3 regions of the Ruegeria sp. BHSB196 genome follow, and region 1 is predicted to be linked to each of the others. Evidence: riboswitches for the same ligand, from Rfam matches in the RefSeq annotation. Region 1 holds a riboswitch; each other region holds the start of a gene.

Evidence for each region. A riboswitch is a leader RNA that binds a small molecule or an ion and turns the genes downstream of it on or off. The one in region 1 is predicted to bind cobalamin.
Region 2: linked by a shared signal. The riboswitch ahead of AC2FNJ_RS10855 (CbtB domain-containing protein) and the one ahead of AC2FNJ_RS15420 (hypothetical protein) in region 1 are both predicted to bind cobalamin.
Region 3: linked by a shared signal. The riboswitch ahead of AC2FNJ_RS10785 (DUF1636 family protein) and the one ahead of AC2FNJ_RS15420 (hypothetical protein) in region 1 are both predicted to bind cobalamin.

The regions. Positions count from the first base shown of each region.
Region 1 is NZ_JBXWRY010000034.1:24,492-30,038, forward strand. Features, by position in the region: gene AC2FNJ_RS15410 (DNA polymerase III subunit gamma/tau) at 1-437, opposite strand, end outside; gene AC2FNJ_RS15415 (protein-tyrosine phosphatase family protein) at 609-1,112, shown strand; gene AC2FNJ_RS15420 (hypothetical protein) at 1,132-1,539, opposite strand; cobalamin riboswitch at 1,626-1,831, opposite strand; gene ypfJ (KPN_02809 family neutral zinc metallopeptidase) at 1,930-2,769, shown strand; gene AC2FNJ_RS15430 (TetR/AcrR family transcriptional regulator) at 2,760-3,335, opposite strand; gene AC2FNJ_RS15435 (alpha/beta hydrolase family protein) at 3,420-4,280, shown strand; RNA gene ffs (signal recognition particle sRNA small type) at 4,301-4,399, opposite strand; gene AC2FNJ_RS15445 (bifunctional 2',3'-cyclic-nucleotide 2'-phosphodiesterase/3'-nucleotidase) at 4,439-5,547, opposite strand, start outside.
Region 2 is NZ_JBXWRY010000018.1:65,122-70,668, forward strand. Features, by position in the region: gene AC2FNJ_RS10840 (cobyrinic acid a,c-diamide synthase CobB) at 1-649, shown strand, start outside; gene cobA (uroporphyrinogen-III C-methyltransferase) at 646-1,365, shown strand; gene cobF (precorrin-6A synthase (deacetylating)) at 1,367-2,110, shown strand; cobalamin riboswitch at 2,154-2,364, shown strand; gene AC2FNJ_RS10855 (CbtB domain-containing protein) at 2,402-2,572, shown strand; gene AC2FNJ_RS10860 (CbtA family protein) at 2,576-3,268, shown strand; gene AC2FNJ_RS10865 (hypothetical protein) at 3,327-3,827, shown strand; gene AC2FNJ_RS10870 (DUF1636 family protein) at 3,815-4,174, opposite strand; gene AC2FNJ_RS10875 (DUF302 domain-containing protein) at 4,325-4,798, shown strand; gene AC2FNJ_RS10880 (thiamine pyrophosphate-binding protein) at 4,868-5,547, shown strand, end outside.
Region 3 is NZ_JBXWRY010000018.1:49,793-55,339, forward strand. Features, by position in the region: gene AC2FNJ_RS10770 (hypothetical protein) at 1-107, shown strand, start outside; gene AC2FNJ_RS10775 (PhoX family protein) at 265-2,154, shown strand; gene AC2FNJ_RS10780 (NAD(P)-dependent oxidoreductase) at 2,238-3,257, opposite strand; cobalamin riboswitch at 3,350-3,556, shown strand; gene AC2FNJ_RS10785 (DUF1636 family protein) at 3,634-4,008, shown strand; gene cobW (cobalamin biosynthesis protein CobW) at 4,011-5,066, shown strand; gene cobN (cobaltochelatase subunit CobN) at 5,073-5,547, shown strand, end outside.

The sequences.
Region 1 (5,547 bases):
GCGCTGGTCGAGAGCATGTGAACCTCGTCGATGATGTAGATCTTGTAGCGCGCGCTGGCCGCGCGATAGCGCACCGAGTCGATGATTTCCCGGATGTCGTTCACGCCGGTGCGCGATGCCGCGTCCATCTCCATCACATCGACATGGCGACCTTCCATGATCGCCAAGCAATGCTCGCACTGGCCACAGGGATCGGTGGTCGGCCCGCCGTTGCCGTCCGGCCCGATGCAGTTCATGCCCTTGGCGATGATCCGCGCGGTGGTGGTCTTGCCGGTCCCCCGGATGCCCGTCATGATGAAGGCCTGCGCGATCCGGTCCGCTTCGAACGCGTTCTTGAGCGTCCGGACCATCGCATCCTGTCCCACAAGATCGGCGAAGGTTTCGGGGCGGTATTTGCGGGCGAGAACCTGATAGGGGGCGGGTGCGGTATCGGTCATTTCTGCTCAGCCGGATTCGTCCTGAAACCGCAGCGTAGTGTCCCGCTTGCCCCGCGTCCACAGCACGCGAGCGCGTTTTTGGTTGGGAATGTGGGCGGCGGCGGGTAAAACTCTGGGATACCGATTGAGATTTCCGAATTCGAGTGCATTGGTTTCAGGAGGGATCTGATCGTGTCGCAGTTGGTGATTTACGGTTTGCAGGTGGGCGGCGGCACCCTGGCGATCTGTCAGATGCCCGGAAAGAGCGGAAACTATCGCGAAGACCTCGACACGATTGCGGACTGGAAGCCGGGTCTGGTGATGTCGATGACGACCGAGGTCGAGATGATTCAGGACGGGGCCCGGCATTTCGGGACGGACATCCAGGGCCGGGCCAGCCGCTGGGTGCATCTGCCGGTCGAGGATTTCGACGCGCCATCCCGGGACGTTCGGGCCAAATGGGCGCAGGCCAGCGCCTCGGCGCGGCAGGCGCTGTCCGGCGGTGGACGGGTGCTGATCCACTGCCGCGGCGGGTGCGGCCGGTCGGGCATGGCGGCGCTGCGGCTGATGATCGAATGCGGGGAACAACCCGGAGCCGCCCTGAAGCGCCTGCGCGCGGTCCGCCCCTGCGCGGTCGAAACCGAGGGACAGATGGACTGGGCGCTCAAGGGACAGGCCGTGCCGAACCGGCCATGAGGCCGCCTGGCGAAGCGCGTCACGCGGGCGACAGCTGCCCTTGAAACGCGGCTTTGGCGGGTTCCCGCGCCACCGCTTCCAGAACGGCGCAAGGGCGCGTATCGAACGTGCCCGCCGGCATGGCGAACGAAGCCGGACCCAAGAGCATGTCCGCGAACAGGTCCAATTGCTCGCGATCGTCGGCTCCACCCACACCGCAGAAGACCCGAATGCGCTGGTGATCCGCCGCGAACCGGGCGTGGCATCCAGCAGCGCAATGGGTCAGGGCAACGGAGCCCTCGATCTCGAACGCCTTTGCCGTGACCGGCTTGGACGCCGCCATCGCCTCCGCCAGCTTCTCCGCCATGCGCGACAGGGCGGGGCAGTGCCTGCCGGTCTTCTGGCACAAGGTTGCGGTGAAATGATGCGTCTTGGTCGTCCAGGTCATGATGCGCCCTCCGCGCTGCGGCGGGATGGACGGTCGGGAAGGACGGCGCCTGGCCATCGGACCCCGCCCGGACACCCCGCCCGAGTTCGAGTTGTCGTGCCGATGGCAGGTCTCCTGACTTGCGGGTCGTCGCTCGGCCGACCTTCCCGGCCATATGGCCAGTGGCGTTTCGGCTTTGCTCTCCGCCTACAGTTGCGGGGGCAGTCGCGGCCTTGGCCCTTTCGGGCCGCACCGTGTTCCCTTTTCATCCCGACCGCAGACGCGGGCGGAAACCATCACTCAATCGCTATCCGCGCGGTACCGACCGGTCAAGCCGATTCCTCAAGGACACTTTGATGAGACGGGCTAAGGTGATAGTGTGACGCTTGGTTTATGTATGGGGATTGATTGATGCGATTGCGTGGCGTTCGTGGCAGCCGCAACATCGAAGACCGGCGAGGTCGACGGCGCATGGCCACCGGTGCAGGCGGAATCGGTCTGGGTGGACTCCTGATTATTCTGGTATTGGGCGCTGTGTTCGGTGTCGATATGTCCAAGTTGCTGGACGGCCCTGGGGTGCAGGTTGAGTCGCCGGCTCAGATATCCGAGGCGGATCAACGCGCGGCTGAGTTCACCTCGCGCGTTCTGGCAACGACCGAGGATGTATGGACGGCAGTATTCAAGGAACAGTTGGGCCAAAACTACACACCGCCAACCTTGGTCCTGTTCTCGCGGGTCACGCAAAGCCCCTGCGGCGGCGCCAGCGGCGCGACAGGACCGTTCTACTGCCCAGTCGATCGCAAAGCTTATTTGGACACGGATTTTTTTGCCACCTTGTCACGCCAACTCGGGGCCGGCGGGGACTTTGCAGCGGCTTACGTGATTGCGCATGAGGTGGCGCATCATGTTCAGAATGAGTTGGGCATACTGCCTCAGGTGGACGACCTGCGGCGGCGCGTGTCGCAGGTGCAGGCCAATGCCCTGACGGTCAGGCTGGAACTGCAGGCGGATTGCCTGTCGGGTGTCTGGGCGCGGTCGGTCCAGGGGCTGATGGACCGCGGCGATCTGGAAGAGGCCCTGAACGCGGCCCGCATGATCGGCGACGACCGCTTGCAGCGTCAGGCGGGGCGGATCCCGCGGCCGCATACCTTCACCCATGGCACATCCGCGCAAAGGTCGGCCTGGTTCGAACGGGGGTTCGACAGCGGCAACATCGCGGATTGTGACACCTTCAACACCGATCAACTCTGACGCTTCGGCGCATCCGACATGCACAGCTGACGCGGCAGCGCCCGCAGCACGTCCGAGTTTCGCCGGGCGCGCGCCAGTTGCCACCCACCCTGCAGCAGGATGAACAGCGTGTCGGCAGCTTCCTCGGGTCGTTCCACCCCCAGCCGCCCGGCATGATGGGCGACTTCGGAGATCCAGCCTTCGTAAAGGTGATAGGCATGATCGCGAAAGCTGATGTTGTCCGGACCTTCGAACAACGTCGCCGAGATCGGGCAGGTGTCCCATTGCCCGGATCGGTCGAATAGCTTTGCGATCTTGTGGCACAGCGTATCGACCCCCTGCCCAAAAGTCTCCGCCGGTTCGAACGAGGCCGCGATAAGCCGCAGCATACCGTCCGACGCCCAGGTGGCCGCGGCTAGCGCCAGATCGGCCTTTCCGTTCGGGAAATGGTGATACAACGATCCTTTGGGAGCATCCGCCGCCGCAAGCACTTCGGAAAGGCCCACGCCATGATAGCCCGAACGCTGGAACAGTTCGGCGGCGGTCCGGATCAGGCGGTCCTTGGTCGGAAGCGGACGTTCGGTCATTTGAAGCGATTGTTGACAGGTCTGGACCGATTGGTCCAGTGATAAGGAGTAGACCGATTGGTCCAGAAATCGCGGGAGGTCGAAATGTTGGATACCCAAGGCTCGGTTCTGGTCGAGGATCTCTGGATTCCCGCCGGCGCGACGCAACTGGCCGCGCGGCTCTACTGCCCGACCGGAAACCCTGAGACCGCCGTTGTGATCAACAGCGCCACCGGAGTCCCCCGCGACTATTACCAGCACTTCGCCAGGTGGCTTGCGCAAGAGCGGGGCATGGCCTGTCTGACCTACGACTACAGCGATTTCGGCCATTCTCTGACCGGCCGACTGAAGGATTCAACGGTCACGATGGCCGATTGGGCGCTCAGGGACATGCCCGCCGCGCGCGACGAGATGCGGCGGCGTTTCCCCGGTGTGCCGCTCTGGGTCATCGGTCATTCGGTCGGCGGGATGCTGGGGCCTCTGCAACCGGGCATCGAAGAAATCGACCGGATGATCTGCGTCTGTTCCGGTCTCGTTCATCATCAGGACCACCCCTGGCCCTATCAGGGGCTGGCACGCATGTTCTGGTTCGGGCATGTGCCGCTGCTGGTGAAGGCTATGGGGTACCTGCCCGGGCGACTGGTGGGATTCGGCGCGGACCTGCCGCCGCGCGTCTATTGGCAATGGCGCAAATGGTGCACGTCGCGTGAAAGCTATCTACCGGAAGCCGGAAAAACCCTGCCCAGACTTGACTGGAGCCGGTCCGGCGCACCGGTCGAACTTTTTGCCTTCACCGACGATCATGTGATTCCGCCGAAATGCGTGTGGCGCCTTGCCGAAGTGTATGGCGACGGCGCGCGGCGGCACGAACTGGACCCGCGGGACTTCGGCTTGAGGGATGTCGGGCATCTGGGCGCCTTCGCCCGCCGGAACGCCGCGGTCTGGCCGACCCTGATCGGCCCGTGACCGAAACACCATCTAGAGGAAAGTGAGAGGTTGGACATCGACCCAAGCGGGACTCGTTGTGGCTGCTTCCTTCCGGACCTGACCAGGTTGGCGAGGCGCTCGCCCGCGCCAACCTCTCACCCAGCGATATAGGCAAGTTGCCGCCCGTTGACAACCCGTCAGAGATGCAGCCGGAGGCAGAGAAACCCGTTCTCGTCGATGCCGATCGTCTCCGGTCTGAACCCCGCGATTTCGCCGAGATACTTCCGGGCATCCGGCCCGGTGCGAAACACGACCTGCGCAGAGCGGACAGGTGCGAAGTGCCATGGGCCGGGACAATCAGTCAGGTCATCGCCCGGCAATCGGCCAGCAAGATAGTCGCGCAACAGATCCTGAATGCGGATCGCCGGCAGGGCGACATGCCGTGCGTTCTCCAGCGCCATGAACTGGCCGCCGCCGCTGGCGCGGTAGTTGTTCAGAGCCACCAGAAACTGCTGATCGTCGCAAACGGGTTTTCCACCCAGATGCAGATCGCGAATCCGCCGGTTGTTTGGGTCTGCAAGACGCCCGTCCGCTTGAAAGCGCGCCGGTGCGCTGACATCGATGACGTAGCTGACACCATGGATCACGTCGAAGTTGTGACCGGCCCACGCCGGGTTAATCAGGTCGATGTCCCGAACGCCGGGCGAAATCCGGTTGAACAGACTCGCCGACATCTCCAGCCAGTCGCGCAACTGGGCGCCGGATATGACCACGGCGCGCAATTCGTTGGGAAAGACGTGGAGATCCGCGACGTTCCGCATCGAAACACCACCGGCGGGCACGTCGGTGTAAAAGCGCGGGCCGGCGCGGCCGCCGAACTTGGACGGGGCGGTGGCCGACAACAGCGGCAGTCCGGCCTCGGCCGAACCGGCCGTCAGGGCGCGCAACGCCGCCGCCTGCGCCGCCGCAACCAGCGCCAGCCCGCGATCCGGCGCGCAGAAACAGAAATAGCTGTGCAAAGGTTGGCTGATGCGTCCAACTGAACGCCCCATCCGTTCTCGGGTTTCCGCGTGACCGGTTGCGAAATCCCGCGCAAGTTCCGGCTCTTCCTCCGCCAAGGGGCGCAAGGCGCCTGCACCGTCGCGTTCGTAGATCGCTCGCAAGCTGACCCGCCGATCCGCGATGCGCCACGTCCCGCCGGGTTCCGGCGCCAGCGACAGGTCGATGAGGCCCAGATGCGACCCCGCCGACCCCGGCATCACCACGGGTTTGCCATGCACGAAACCGTTGCGCGCATCCAGGCCCT
Region 2 (5,547 bases), on a different contig from region 1:
GATCCGGGCGGCGGCCTCCTCAAGCCCGAAGGGGCCTTCGTCGGCCGCGCTGCCGCGCCCCCCGGCCCAGCGGATCGCTCTGGCGCGGGACGCGGCGTTTTCGTTCACCTATCCCCATCTGGTGCAAGGCTGGCGCGACGCGGGCGCGGAAATCCTGCCGTTCTCGCCGCTGGCAGACGAAGCCCCGGCCGCGGATGCCGACCTGGTCTGGTTGCCGGGCGGATATCCCGAGCTTCATGCCGGCAAACTCGCAGCCGCCGAAACCTTCCGCGACGGCTTGCGGAAGCACGCCGCATCCAGGCCGGTCCATGGCGAATGCGGAGGCTACATGGCGCTGGGCGAGGCGCTGATCGACAAGGACGGCGTCCGACACCGGATGGCGGGGCTGCTGGGCCTCGTGACATCCTACGAAAAGCGCAAGTTCCACCTTGGATATCGCAAGGCGCATTTGCGCGCGCCCATGCCGGGCTTTGCCGCGGGCGCCACGCTGCGCGGTCACGAGTTTCACTACTCGACCATTCTGGAGCAACCCGACGCGCCCCTGGCCCGCGTCGAAGACGCCGAGGGTGCGGACGTGGCCGAAACCGGCTCGGTGCGCGGAAACGTATCCGGCACCTTCTTTCACCTGATCGCGGAGGCATCGGCATGAGCGGGTTCGTTTCGTTCGTCGGCTCCGGTCCGGGCGATCCGGAACTGCTGACCCTCAAGGCGGTGGACCGGCTGCAAAAGGCGGATGCGGTTCTGTTCGACGACCTGAGCAGCGGCCCGATCCTGACCCATGCACGCGCCGATGCCGACCTGGTGGGTGTCGGCAAGCGTGCAGGCCGCCCGTCGCCCAAACAGGACCATGTCAGCCGGCTGCTGGTGGAGTACGCGCAGACGGGCGCACGAGTGGTGCGGCTGAAATCGGGCGACGGCGGGTTGTTCGGACGGCTGGAAGAGGAACTTGTGGCCCTGCGCCAGGCGGGGATCGACCATGAGATCATCCCGGGCGTCCCCTCGGCCAATGCGGCCGCCGCCGCGGCGGGCATCCCCCTGACCCGCAGGCTGACCGCGCGGAGGGTGCAATTCGTCACCGGCCACGATGTCAGCGGGAAGCTGCCCGAGGATCTGAACTGGTCCGCTCTGGCCGATGCCGGGGCGACCACGATCATCTTCATGGGAAAGCGCACCTTTCCGCTGCTGGCCGAGGCGCTGTGCCGGCACGGCCTGCCGCCTGACACTCCGGCGCTGATGGCAGAATCTGTCTCGACACCGGAGCAAAAGCTGGAACGGACGACCGTCAAAGCCCTGGCGGCGCGGCTGAAGTCGGAACCGGGCACGGCGCCGGCCCTGATCCTCTATGGTCCGCTGGCGGAGTCATGACATGTATCAGTTGAACCTTGTCGGTATCGGCACGGGCAACCCGGATCACGTGACCTTTCAGGGCGCCCGCGCGATTCGCGACGCTGACCTGATCCTGATTCCCCGCAAGGGCGCGGACAAGGAGGACTTGGCCGAGCTGCGCGAACAGATCATCGCGCAGGTGGTCGAAACTCGGCCGCAGATCGCATATTTCGACATCCCGCAGCGCCGGTCCGAGGACGGATATCTTCGCGGCGTGGACGAATGGCACGACGCCATAGCGCAGCGCTGGCAGGCGGCGATCGCCGCCCATCCGCGGGCAAGCCAGGTGGCCCTGCTGATCTGGGGCGACCCGTCGCTCTATGACAGCAGCCTGCGAATCGCCGCGCGCCTGGACCCGCAGCCGCAAACCCGCGTGATCCCCGGCATCACCGCGCTTCAGGCGCTGACGGCGGCGCATGCGATTCCGATCAACGAAATCGGTGCGCCCTACCTCGTCACGACCGGGCGGCGCATCCGCGAAGAAGGCTGGCCGGAAAACCAGCGGAAGGTGGCCGTCATGCTGGATGGCGAGTGCTCGTTCCAATGCCTCGAGATGGAGCAATTCGACATCTGGTGGGGCGCCTATGTGGGGATGCCGCAGGAACTTCTGATCCGCGGCCGCTTGTCGGACGTGGCGGCGGACATCCTGAAAACGCGCGCGAGGGCGCGCGACGAGCATGGCTGGATCATGGACATATATTTGCTGAAAAAGCGCGGAAATTGACCGAAAAGGTCGCAAATCGCAATTGCGTCCGCAGATGCATCGCGGCTAAATGAACGGGTCTGGTCCTGCCGGAGCAATCCGGATGCTAAGAGGGAATTCGGTGCGCGCGCATCCGCGCTCCAAGCCGAAGCCGCCCCCGCGACTGTAAGCGGCGAGCCCCTGTTCAACCAGCCACTCCCGGTTCATGCCGGGGGGAAGGCGAACAGAGGCACTGACCCGCGAGCCAGGAGACCTGCCAGACAGGAAACGAAACGACCGGCCGTCGGGTGCGGCGGCTCAGGAGGACAAGAAATGACGACCAAAACGCTCAAGGCATCTGCTGCAGGTTCCGCCTTTTTTCCGGCTCTGTTTGCCGTTGTTCTGGGTCTGGGGATCATCACCCTGACCGGCCATGTTCAGGCTTCGGCCCTGCATGACGCCGCTCATGATGTGCGCCACGCAACCGGCTTTCCCTGCCACTGACCCATGTTCAGTCGCATTCTGACCAGCGCGTTGTTCGCTGGTGCTGCAGCGGGGCTGATTGCCGCCGTGCTGCAGCTCGTGTTCGTGCAGCCCGTCCTGCTTCATGCCGAGCTTTATGAATCCGGCGAGTTGGTGCATTTCGGCGGTGAAGCCGTGTCGGCGCATCCCGAACTACCCGGATTCGACGCGGTGCGTGACGGGCTGAGCATCGTCTTCACCATGCTGATCTATACCGGCTACGCGCTGGTTCTGGTCGCGCTCATGTCGATGGCCGAGCGCATGGGCCACCCCGTCACCGCGCGCAACGGCGTCCTGTGGGGACTGGCGGGCTTTGTCGCCGTTCACTTTGCGCCCGGTCTGTCGCTTGCCCCCGAGGTTCCAGGCGTCGCAGCCGCCGATATCGTTGCACGTCAGATCTGGTGGGCCGCGACCGTGGTCGCAGCCGCCGTCGCGATATGGCTGATCGCATTCGGCGGAAACCTGATCAGCTATCTGATCGCCGCTGTGCTGCTGATGGCACCGCACCTGATCGGCGCGCCCGAGCCGGACAGTTTCGCCGGTCCCGTCCCGACCGAGATCGGCGCCTTGTTCGCCGCCCGTGCCTTTGGCGTGGGGATGGCCGCCTGGGTCTTGCTCGGCACCTTCGCCGGTCATTTCTGGCAGTCCGAGGGCAAACGCGCACAAGCCAGCGCCTGATCCGGCCCGAGTTCTCCTGCCGGCTCGTGCCGGCGGGAGCCATTCAAGAAGGAAAGACATGTCCCGCTCACTCGCGCTTTTCGCGATTGGACTGGTTTTTGGCGGCGGCGCCGGTTTCGTGCTCGCAGCGGCCAACGGTGTCACGTTCGACGGCCACGACCATTCCGACCCATCGCAGCACGGCGGTCCGGCCCACCATACCGAGGCCGCCGCCCACGACCATTCCAAGACGGTGAACCTGCCCGCCGGTGCCGACGCCCCGGCGGTCAAGATCGAACTGCTGAAAGACCCCATGTCGGGCTGGAACCTGCATGTCCAGCCACGGAATTTTCGGTTCGCGCCCGAAAACGCCTCGGCCCCGGACAGGCCGGGCGAAGGCCACGCCCATGTCTATGTCAACGGCACCAAGATCGCGCGCCTCTATGCCGACTGGATGCACATTCCGGACCTGCCCAAGGGCGATGTGGTGATCGAAGTTTCGCTCAACACCAACAGCCACAGCCCGCTGGCCGTGGACGACGTTCCGGTCCGCGCGTCGCTGACGGTTCAAGTGGACTGAAGCGCCGGCAGGCGGGCCCTGAGGCACAAGCGAAGCCGCCCGCATGGCCGGGCGTCTTCGATCCAGCCCTTGGGGCTGTCCAGATAGGCCCGGCAGGTCGCCGCGATGTCCCGGGCGTCGGCAATCGGATCGAGACCGGCGAACACGTAGGACGCCATTCCCGGCCCTTGCAACGCGATGGCAACCGGCTGCTCGCAACCGGAGAAACATGCGTGTTCGGCAACCTCGATCCGATCCGCTATTCCGGCATGGACCAAGGCGGCGGAAACCGCCTGCCGCTCGGCATCGCGGTCGCGCATGCCCGAGCAACTGGAACAAATCGACACGCGATTGTGCGAGGCGCCCATCCCCTGCCCTTTCTCCGTTCCGCCCGTTTGTGCGGTTTCCGCGAACGTGGCGCAAGCGCCGATTTGACGGCAGGGCACGGGATTGTGACCCCCGGACAGCGCAAAATCTGCCATCAAGGTCGAAAGCACTGCGAACCGGAACCGCGATAGATGAAACTGGTCTGGCCTGCACTCTGCATCATGGCCCTGCCCGCTCTGGCCGGCGATGTTGAACCGCGCGACGGTTGGGCGGTCCATCGGACCGCCAAATCCTTCGATGATCTGGTCTCGGATGTGGTCGCGGCCGTTCAGGCGAATGGCTTGATCGTCGTCACGCAGGCTGGACCGACCAAGGCCGCGGCCGCTCGCGGTATCACCATTCCCGGCAACCGCGTCATCGGCGCCTTCAACAACGATTACGCGGTGCGCGTCCTGGAAACCTCGACTGCGGCCATGATCGAGGCCCCGATCCGGTTCTACGTCACCGAGAACGCGGACGGCACGGCGACGCTGTCCTACAAGACGCCGAGTTTCGTCTTTGCGCCTTATGCGGATGAAGGCGGCGATGTGCTGGCCGAGATTGCACAGGAACTGGACGAAAAATTCCACGCGGTCGCGGATATGGCTTCAAACCAGTCACACTGACGTGAAACCGCTTGCGCCTGCGCGCGGGCTCCGCAATCTGCAGACCGGAATCGATACGGAGCGTTACTCATGCAGGCAAAGATGCCCCGCGCTGCGGACCTTCTGGCGCAGCGGCTGCACGAGGCGGGGTGCCGCCACGCCTTCGGCATGCCCGGCGGCGAGGTGCTCACCCTGGTCGATGCGCTGGAAGAAGTTGGGATTTCCTTTCACCTGGCCAAGCACGAGAATGCGGCAGGCTTCATGGCCGAAGGCGTGCATCACCGCGACGGAGCGCCCGCGATCCTCGTGGCGACGCTCGGCCCGGGCGCGATGAACGGCGTCAACGTGGTCGCCAATGCCTTTCAGGATCGCGTGCCGATGATCGTTCTGACGGGCTGCGTCGATGAGGATGAGGCGCTGACCTATACCCATCAGGTCATCGACCATGGCCGGGTCTTCCGCGCCATCACGAAGGGCACGTTCCGGATGACCGCCAAGGGCGCGGACATCGTCGCGGACAAGGCGGTGTCGCTGGCAACCCAGCCGCGCCCCGGCCCCGTGCATATCGACGTTCCGATCTCGGTCGCGGATACCCGTGTGCCCGCCCCCGCGCCGCGCCGCCTCAGGCCCGCCGCGCCGGTGGCGCCCGAGGGCACCTGCCTGGAAAAGGCCCGTCGCTGGGTGGCCGAGGCCGAGCGCCCTCTGGCCGTGATCGGGCTGGACGTGCTGTCGGACGGCTCGAAACCCGTGCTTCAGGCGTTTCTGGAACA
Region 3 (5,547 bases), on a different contig from region 1:
TGACCGAGGCAAAGCACATAAAACTCCAACTGGATCAGGCTGCGGCCCGTGCGACCGTACCGATCCACGCCTCGTGCTATTGCCGCAGCCGAGCCGAGGCCGCCTGACGCCCAGGAAATCCGGCAATCGACCTAGGCGGCGGGATCCGAAAACCGCCGACCGAACCGGTTTCGCGGTTGGCTTAACGGTATTGTCAACTGGCTGTCACACTCGACTATTAGTTCCGTGGCTCAGAGCTTAGATTCGCCAGCAAGGAGCCACTCCATGAAAGACGATGCTTCCACCAGATTGTCCGCAGACGATTGGGATGAACTGAACTTCCCCCGTCCCGAAGAAAACGACTTCGATCGCGTTGTCGAAAGCGCGATCTCGCGCCGTGGTTTCCTGGGCGGGGTGATCGCCTTCGGATCCGGCGCCGCCGCCATGGGGGCGGGACTGTTGAATTCCACGGCGGCGTACGCCGTCGAAGGCCCACGCTTTGCCTTCACTCCGATTCCGGCGCAGACCGACGGCACCGTGCACGTGCCCGAAGGCTACAACTGGAAGGTGCTGATGCGCTGGGGCGATCCGCTGTTTTCCGAGGCCGACGGCTATGACGTCACCGATGGCGGCCCGCTCGAGAACTCCGACAAGGTGTTCGGCGAGAACACCGACGGGATGGAGACCTTTTCGTTCCGGGGGCACGAACTCATTGCCATCAACCACGAATACCCGAACGAAGAGATCAACCTGCCCGCGGCCAGCGAAGGCAAGCCGGCCAATGCCGACGATGTACGCAAGCTGCAGAACATTCAGGGCGTGACGGTGATGGAAATCGCCGAAGGCCCCGAAGGCTGGGCGATCGTCAAGGACAGCCCGTTCAACCGCCGCATCCATCACAATACGCCGATGAAGATCGTCGGCCCGGCCGCCGGCCACGACCTGCTCAAGACCGAGGCCGATCCGACCGGCACCGCGTCATTGGGCACCTTCAACAACTGCGGTTCCGGCAAGACGCCGTGGGGCACGTATCTCACCTGCGAAGAGAACTTCAACGGGTATTTCGGCTCGTCTGACCAGAATGCCAGCTACGACCAGAAGGTTGCGGACGGGTACAAGCGGTACGGCATCAAGGCCGAAAGCTGGAACGGATACGAGCTGTTCGATCCGCGCTTCGACACGTCCAAGAACCCCAACGAGCCGCACCGCGCCGGCTGGATCGTGGAAATCGATCCGACCGATCCCGAAAGCACTCCGGTCAAGCACACCGGTCTGGGCCGCTTCAAGCACGAGAACGCCGAGGTGGTTCTGGCCAAGGATGGGCGTGTGGTCGTCTACATGGGCGACGACGAGCGGGGCGAGTACCTGTACAAATTCGTCTCGAACGGCACGTACCAGCCCGGCGCTTCGACCGAAGGGCTGCTGGATGACGGTACGCTTTATGTCGCCAGGTTCAACGATGACCTGACCGGTCAGTGGCTGCCGCTGACGCCCGAGACAACCGGCATGGATGCGGCCGAGATCCTGATCTTCACCCGGATGGCCGCGTCGGCGGCGGGCGGCACCACCATGGACCGTCCCGAGTGGGTCGCGGCCAGCCCGGTTGCAGCCGAAGCCTATTGCGCACTGACCAACAACAAGAACCGCGGCGTCAAGCCGAATGCGGGCGGCGATGACACGTCGGCCAACGGCCCCAACCCGCGCGACGCCAACAACTATGGCCAGATCGTGCGCTGGCGCCCGGCGGGCGAAGACCACGCCGCCGAAGCGTTCGCCTGGGATCTCTACGTCATGGCGGGCAACCCCACCGTGCATTCCGACGCCTATGCCGGTTCGGAGAACATGAACGAGGGCAACCTGTTCAACTCGCCCGACGGCATGGCCATCGACTCGACCGGACTGGTCTGGATCCAGACGGACGGCAAGGACAACAACGAAGGCGACTTTGCCGGCAACGGGAACAACCAGATGCTGGTCGGGGATCCGGTGACGGGTGAAATCGTACGTTTCATGACGGGCCCGAACGGCTGTGAAGTCACCGGCCTGGCGTGGTCCAGCGACATGCGCACGATGTTCGTGGGCATCCAGCACCCCGGCAGCAGCTGGCCGGATGGCGGTACCCCGCGGTCGGCGGTCATCACCATCAAACGCGATGACAACCAACTGATCGGCTGACCTGGCGCCTCAATCCCGGTTTCGCCCCCGGATCGCAGTCCGGGGGCGTTTCTTTTTGCGGCGTCACCCCCTGCTGGCAGCGGTCATTCGGCAGCCTTCAATTCCTTGCCTTGCGGAATCACCTCATAGCCGGGTTCCTCAGGCTCGTCGTCCATCATCTCGGGCGGAAAACCGGGCGCGCGGATGTCTAGGCCGGTCGCCTCTTCAAGGCGCTTGATGATGTTGGGGGACAACTCGCGCGCGCCGAACCGCGCGATGCCGTCGTTGAAGATGTCGATCAGGACCGGGTTGACCTCGAGCGGGACGTTGGCCCGGTCCGCCACTTCCTGAAACAGGCCGATGTCTTTCTTGACCAGATCCATCGTAAAGGAAATGTCGCGAGAACCGTTCAGGATCACCTGGCTCTCGGTTTCGTGGACGAAGGACGTGCCGGAGGAAATCTTGATCGCTTCATATGTGGTGTTCAGGTCCATTCCAGCCGCCTTGGCCACCACCAGCGCCTCGCAGCAGGTCACGAGATTGGCGGTCGCCAGATAGTTGGTGAGCACCTTGAGCACCGAGGCCGATCCCAGCTCGCCCGTGTGCAGGATGCGCCGTCCCATGGTCGTCAGGAACGGCAGGATGCGCTCGAACGTGGCCCGGTCGCAGCCCGCGAAGATCGAGATGTTGCCGGTGGCCGCGCGGTGGCAGCCTCCGGAGACCGGGCAATCGACCGCCGCGCCGCCGCGCTCGATCACCAGGGCGCCCAGCCGCCTGACCTCGGCTTCGTCGGTGGTGGACATCTCCATCCAGATCTTGCCCGGCCCCACCTCGGGCAGCATCTGCTGCATCACCGCATCCGAGGCTGCGGGCGATGGCAGGCAGGTGATGACCGCATCGCAATCGCGCATCATCTGGGCGGGGCTGTCCGCCGCTTTCGCGCCCTTTGCGGCGAAGTCCGAAACCAGGTCCGGATTCAGGTCATGGACCGTCAGGTCCGCCCCGTTTCGCAGCAGCGACCCGGAGAGTTTCGCGCCGACATTTCCAAGACCGATGAACCCAACTTTCATGACGCATATCTCCCTGCTCGCGTGTCCCGGCCATGGCAGCACGTCGCGGCACATTGCGTCATGCCGCGCAGCGACGCTGGCAGGTCGCTTTTCATCTCTCGGCCCTTGCCCTCTGCGCGACTCGCTTGACAAGTCCCCTGCCCGTGCCGCATGTCCGATCCGTTGGTGTCCGTCGCAGGACGGATGAAAAGGGAATGCGTCAGCGGTTTTCCGTCAAACGCAGCCGCCCCCGCGACCGTGACCGGAGAGGGTGCCCAAATGCCACTGGCCGCAGGCCGGGAAGGCGGGACATCCGACAGAGCGCCGCTCTGACATCCGCAAGCCGGGAGACCTGCCAACGCCCGAAGACGAAACCGGACGGGGTGTTCCGGTGTCGGGCCGTGGCCCGCAAGAAGCCCCGTCCCCCGCACTGCATGGGGGGATGAGAACCATGACCGAAACCGCGCCAGTCGAGTTGCTGGTCTGCACCACCTGTCGTCGCGGCCTGCCCATCGAAGATGACGACCTGCGCCCAGGCACGTTGCTGCACAAGGCGCTGGTCCGGGCCGATCTGCCTGCCGGAATTCATGTGAAACCGGTCGAATGCCTGTCGAACTGCGATCAGGGCTGTTCGATCGTGCTGCGCGGGGGGCCGTCGCGCTGGACCTTCGTCTATGAGAACCTGAACGAATCCGACCACGTCGATATCATCGTCGAAGGCGCCACAAAATACCTGGCCGCCGAAGATGGCCTTGTGAAATGGCGCGACCGACCCGAACATTTCCGCAAGAACTGCGCCGCCCGCATTCCCCCGATTGGAGCCTGAGCATGAGCACTCTCGAAAAACTTCCCGTCACCGTCATCACCGGCTTTCTCGGCTCGGGCAAGACCACCCTGATCCGCCACCTGATGCAGAACCCGCAGGGCAAGCGGCTGGCGGTGGTCGTCAACGAATTCGGCGATGTGGGCGTCGATGGCGAAATCCTGAAAAGCTGCGCCATCCCCGACTGCCCGGCGGAAAACATCATGGAACTGGCCAATGGCTGCATCTGCTGCACCGTGGCCGATGACTTCATCCCCACGATCGAGGCGCTGATGGCGCTGAACCCGCGCCCGGATCACATCCTGATCGAAACCAGCGGTCTGGCCCTGCCCAAACCGCTGCTCAAGGCGTTCGACTGGCCCGATATCCGTTCCAAGATCACCGTGGACGGCGTGATCGCCCTGGCCGATGCCGAGGCCGTGGCCGCGGGCCGCTTCGCCCCGAATGTCGCCGCTGTGGACGCCCAGCGTTTGGCCGATGATTCGATCGACCACGAAACGCCCCTGTCCGAGGTGTTCGAGGATCAGATCTCCTGCGCCGACATCATCCTGCTGACCAAGCCCGATCTGGCCGGCCCCGAAGGCGTGGCCAAGGCGCGCGAGATCATCGCCGCCGAGGCGCCGCGCCCCCTGCCGGTGGTCGAAGTGGCCGAAGGCGCGGTGGACGTGCGCGTGGTTCTGGGGCTCGAAGCCGCAGCCGAGGACGACATGGATGCCCGTCCCTCGCATCACGACGGTCATGACGACCACGAACATGACGATTTCGAAAGCATCGTGGTCGAGTTGCCCGAACAGACCGACACGGCGCAGCTGGTGGCCAATATCGAACGTCTGGCGAACGAGCTGAACATCCTTCGGGTCAAGGGCTATGCCGCCGTTCAGGGCAAGCCGATGCGCCTGCTGGTTCAGGCGGTCGGCGCGCGGGTGCGGCACCAGTATGACCGCCCGTGGAAGCCGGACGAGGACCGCCGCTCGCGCCTTGTGGTCATTGCCGAACATGACGACATCGACGAGGCCGCGATCCGCGGCATCCTGACGGGCGTCACCGAGGCCGCCGAGTAAGCACCGATGCACGTCGTCTTCCGCGAAAGCCACGGGCTCGAAGAAACCGAGACCCCGACCGATCTGGGCCAGAGCCCGGCGGATCTGGTGGTGCTGTCCTTTTCGGACAGCGATCTGGGTGCTTTCGCGGCTGGCTGGCATCGCGGCAGCGGGCCCGAGGGGCGGATGCCCTCGTTGCGGCTGGCCAACCTGACCGCGCTGAAACATCCGCTGTCGGTCGATACATATGTCGAACAGACGCTCGAGGGCGCCAAGGGCATCCTGATCCGGCTGATTGGCGGCGTGCCCTACTGGTCCTACGGGTTGCAGCAGGTTCTGGCGCTGGCGCAGGCCAAGAGCATCGCGCTGGCGGTGCTGCCCGCCGACGGGCGCGAGGATACGCGGCTGGACGATTATTCGACCCTGCCGGTCTCGACCCTGCGGCGGCTGGCACATCTGTGCGACACCGGCGGCGAGGTCGCGGCCCAGGCCGCACTGGCGC